DNA from 2 places in the Pantoea sp. KPR_PJ genome. Region 2 is predicted to be linked to the other one. Evidence: predicted binding sites of a transcription regulator. Region 2 holds the regulator's gene; the other holds the start of a gene.
What was found. Region 2 encodes PurR, which represses purine synthesis genes. Its sites were predicted from a motif close to CANGCAAACGTTTGCNTG; they were not measured.

Region 1: guaB (IMP dehydrogenase) is a predicted target of PurR. The motif match lies at 1,099-1,116, and genes of this name have one in related genera.

What each region holds. Positions count from the first base shown of each region.
Region 1 covers NZ_JABMIK010000002.1:682,921-685,126, forward strand. Annotated here, with positions in the region: gene guaB (IMP dehydrogenase) at 1-1,037, opposite strand, end outside; gene xseA (exodeoxyribonuclease VII large subunit) at 1,208-2,206, shown strand, end outside.
Region 2 covers NZ_JABMIK010000001.1:940,592-942,797, reverse strand. Annotated here, with positions in the region: gene HP564_RS04505 (C40 family peptidase) at 1-355, shown strand, start outside; gene HP564_RS04500 (YnhF family membrane protein) at 396-485, opposite strand; gene purR (HTH-type transcriptional repressor PurR) at 774-1,799, shown strand; gene punR (DNA-binding transcriptional activator PunR) at 1,796-2,206, opposite strand, start outside.

The DNA.
Region 1 (2,206 bases), on a different contig from region 2:
TCACCAGAGAAACGGATACCGCCATCGGCAATCACCGGAATGCCCGTACCTTCCAGCGCTTCAACCGCGTCAGAAACGGCAGTAATCTGCGGCACGCCAACGCCAGTCACGATGCGGGTGGTACAGATAGAGCCCGGGCCGATACCCACTTTCACCGCGCTTACGCCCGCGTCTGCCAGCGCCAGCGCGCCTGCACCCGTCGCGACGTTGCCGCCAATAATATCCAGGTCCGGGTATTTGGCACGGGTTTCACGGATGCGTTGCAGCACCCCTTCAGAATGGCCGTGCGAAGAGTCGATCAGCAGCACGTCAACACCGGCAGCCACCAGCGCGTCAACGCGTTCTTCGTTACCTGCACCGGCACCCACTGCGGCACCCACACGCAGACGACCCTGCGCATCTTTACAGGCATTCGGTTTACGTTCAGCTTTCTGGAAGTCTTTTACGGTGATCATGCCGAGCAGATGGAAGCTGTCATCAACCACCAGCGCTTTTTCCACGCGTTTTTCGTGCATTCTTTGCAGAACCACATCGCGTGCTTCACCCTCTTTCACCGTCACCAGACGCTCTTTCGGCGTCATCACTGCCGTGACCGGCTGGGTCAGATCGGTTACAAAGCGCACGTCGCGACCGGTAATGATACCGACCAGCTCATTGCTTTCGTTGACGACCGGATAACCGGCAAAGCCGTTGCGTTCGGTCAGGGCTTTAACTTCAGCCAGCGTGGTAGTCGGCAGGACGGTTTGCGGCTCCGTTACCACGCCACTTTCATGCTTCTTCACCTTACGAACTTCTTCTGCCTGGCGCTCAATTGACATGTTTTTATGAATAAAGCCCAGTCCGCCTTCCTGCGCCAGCGCAATAGCCAGACCCGCTTCGGTCACGGTATCCATCGCAGCAGAGAGCATTGGGATATTGAGGCGGATATTTTTGGTCAGCTGCGTGCTGAGATCGGCCGTGTTAGGCAGAACGGTGGAGTGAGCAGGAACGAGCAGAACGTCGTCGAAAGTAAGGGCTTCTTTAGCGATTCTTAGCATGGCAATATCTCAACCTGGAGGTGAATGAGAACAGATAAAATATTGCCGCGGCATTATACAGGCCGTAATCGTTTGCCTCCAGCTTTATTTGAGAAAAAGTCTTGATCCTCATTGCCAGGCATGTAGTATCGGTTAATTAACCCTCTGATTTATTATTTGATCTCCATCACATGTCGCTACCTCCGAACGCCAATATTTTTACCGTTAGCCGCCTGAATACGACGGTGCGTCAGCTGCTGGAAAATGAGATGGGCTCGGTGTGGCTGAGCGCGGAGATCTCTAATTTTTCTCAGCCCGCTTCCGGCCACTGGTACTTCACCCTGAAAGATGATGGTGCTCAGGTGCGCTGCGCCATGTTCCGTAACAGCAACCGGCGGGTGACGTTTCGTCCTCAGCATGGCCAGCAAATTCTGGTGCGTGCCACCATTACCCTCTATGAACCGCGCGGCGACTATCAGCTGCTTATCGAAAGCATGCATCCCGCTGGTGAAGGCGCGCTGCAACAGCAGTTTGAGCTGCTGAAAGCAAAGCTGGCCAGTGAAGGCCTGTTTGACCAGCAGCACAAACAGCCGCTGCCTGAGCCTGCAAGACAGGTGGGCGTGATTACCTCGGCAACGGGCGCAGCGCTGCACGATGTGCTGCGCGTGCTGCACCGCCGTGACCCCTCGCTACCCGTTGTTGTCTATCCCACGCCGGTTCAGGGTGTGGATGCGCCGGACGCCATTGTGCGCGCCATTACGCTGGCAAATCAGCGTGCAGAATGTGATGTCCTGATTGTCGGACGCGGCGGCGGCTCGCTGGAAGATTTATGGAGCTTTAACGAAGAGCGCGTGGCGCGGGCGATTTTTGCCAGCCGCATTCCCGTGGTGAGCGCCGTGGGTCATGAAACCGACGTGACTATCGCCGACTTTGTCGCTGACCTGCGCGCCCCCACTCCCTCTGCTGCGGCTGAGATGGTAAGCAGAAACCAGACGGAACTACTGCGACAGCTGCTGTCACAGCAACAGCGGCTGGAGATGGCGATGGATTATTATCTGGCGCAGCAGCAACGCCGCTTTACGCGCCTCGATCATCGTTTGCAGCAGCAACATCCCCAGCTGCGCGTTGCCCGCCAGCAAACTACCCTGTTCCGCCTGCAGCAGCGACTGAATGAGGCGATGGAGAATCAG
Region 2 (2,206 bases):
ACCCTATCAATGGGGTGGCAGCTCACCGCACACTGGTTTCGACTGTAGCGGCCTGGTCTGGTATGCCTATAAAGATCTGGTGAAATTCAGAATTCCGCGCACCGCCAATGAGATGTACCATCTGCGCGACGCCTCACCGATCAAGCGCGAATCGCTGGAGAAAGGCGATCTGGTCTTTTTCCGCATTAACGGACGCGGCACCGCCGATCATGTAGGCGTCTATCTCGGCAACGGTAAATTTATTCAGTCGCCGCGCACTGGAAAAGATATTCAAATCAGCGCGCTTTCAGAGGATTACTGGCAGCGCCATTATATCGGCGCACGCCGCATGATGACGCCAAAGACCATACGCTGAGATAAAAAAACCGGGATATCCCGGTTTTTTTTGTGCCACTTTAATGCAGGATGGCGGTGAGGCTGAACGTCACAATCATCAGCAGCGCCGCACCAGTGGTCATCAATGCCAGTTTTAAATCGGTACTCATTTCCCCCCTCCTTACCCACACAGTTATTATGGTCTTGCGCAATTTTCCCATAGCTGGCGGTAAAAATCTCGTGTTATCTCGCAAGCCTTGCTAGAATCCCCGCCTTTGTTGCGCAACTGGCGCAACCGCAGTTTAGTCCGCACGCAACAGCCCCTGTTTTTTTCCTGCCAGGTAATGACTTTTCCGTCAAGAAATGCAGCAAATTAACAGAAAATAACCTTAGCGGACGCAAACGTTTAACATTATGCTTATCAGTAGCTTACTGACAGGTTCTGGAGTTTCTTTTTAATGGCAACAATCAAAGATGTCGCAAAGCGCGCCGGTGTCTCAACGACGACCGTTTCTCACGTAATTAACAAAACGCGTTTTGTTGCGGAAGAGACGCGCAATGCCGTCTGGCAGGCAATTCAGGAACTGCACTATTCGCCCAGCGCCGTAGCGCGCAGCCTGAAAGTCAACCACACCAAAACGCTGGGTCTGCTGGCAACCTCAAGCGAGGCGCCCTATTTTGCTGAGATCATTGAAGCGGTTGAGCACCACTGCTTTGAACGTGGCTATACCCTTATCCTCGGCAATGCGCATAACGATTTACAAAAGCAGCGCGCCTACCTGTCGATGATGGCGCAAAAACGTGTTGATGGCCTGCTGGTGATGTGCTCTGAATATCCGGAAGACCTGCTAAAAATGCTGGAAGAGAACCGCAACATCCCCATGGTCGTGATGGACTGGGGCGAATCGCGCGGTGATTTTACCGATACCGTACTGGATAATGCTTTCCAGGGTGGCTATCTGGCAGGTCGCTATTTGATCGAGCGCGGCCATCGCGATATCGGCGCTATCCCCGGCCAGCTGGAGCGCAATACCGGCGGCGGTCGCCACGCCGGTTTTCTCAAAGCACTGGAGGAGGCTGGCATCGCCGTGCGTTCTGAATGGATCGTGCAGGGCGACTTTGAGCCTGAATCGGGCTACCAGGCGATGCAGCAGATCCTGCAGCAGAAACAGCGTCCGACAGCAATATTCTGCGGAGGCGATATTATGGCGATGGGTGCGATCTGCGCGGCCGATGAGATGGGGCTGCGCGTGCCGCAGGACATTTCGGTGATCGGTTATGACAACGTACGTAACGCACGCTACTTCACGCCCGCCCTGACCACGGTACACCAGCCCAAAGCCCAGCTCGGTGAGAAGGCGCTGGAGATGTTGCTGGACCGTATTACCAGTAAACGTGAAGAGTCACAGACCATCGAAGTGCATCCGGCGCTGATTGAACGTCGCTCTGTAGCTGACGGTCCGTTCCGCGACTATCGCCGTTAATCTTCGCTTAACCACTCCTGATTTAGCGTTTGCGCATCGCCCAGATAGCTCAGTAGCCAGCTGAGCGCGGGTGATGCCCGCTCTTCTGACCAGCTCACGCAGCAATGGCTATCGGGAAAAGTGACCGGCAGCGTGAGCTCTGCCAGTTCACCCCTGTCCAGCAGAGGACGTGCAAGGTGCCCCGGCATCATCGCTACGCATAGCCCATCCAGCACGCAAACCAGCCCCGCCTGCCAGTCAGGCACTACCAGGCGCCGCTGGTTATCCAGCGTCCAGGTCATACGGCGCGGCAGCGCGCGTGAGGTATCCTCCAGCACCAGCGATGGCCAGGCGCGCAGCACATCATCATCCAGCCGGGACTGCTGTGTCAGCGGATGGTGACGCGCAACCACGCAGCGCCAGTTCAG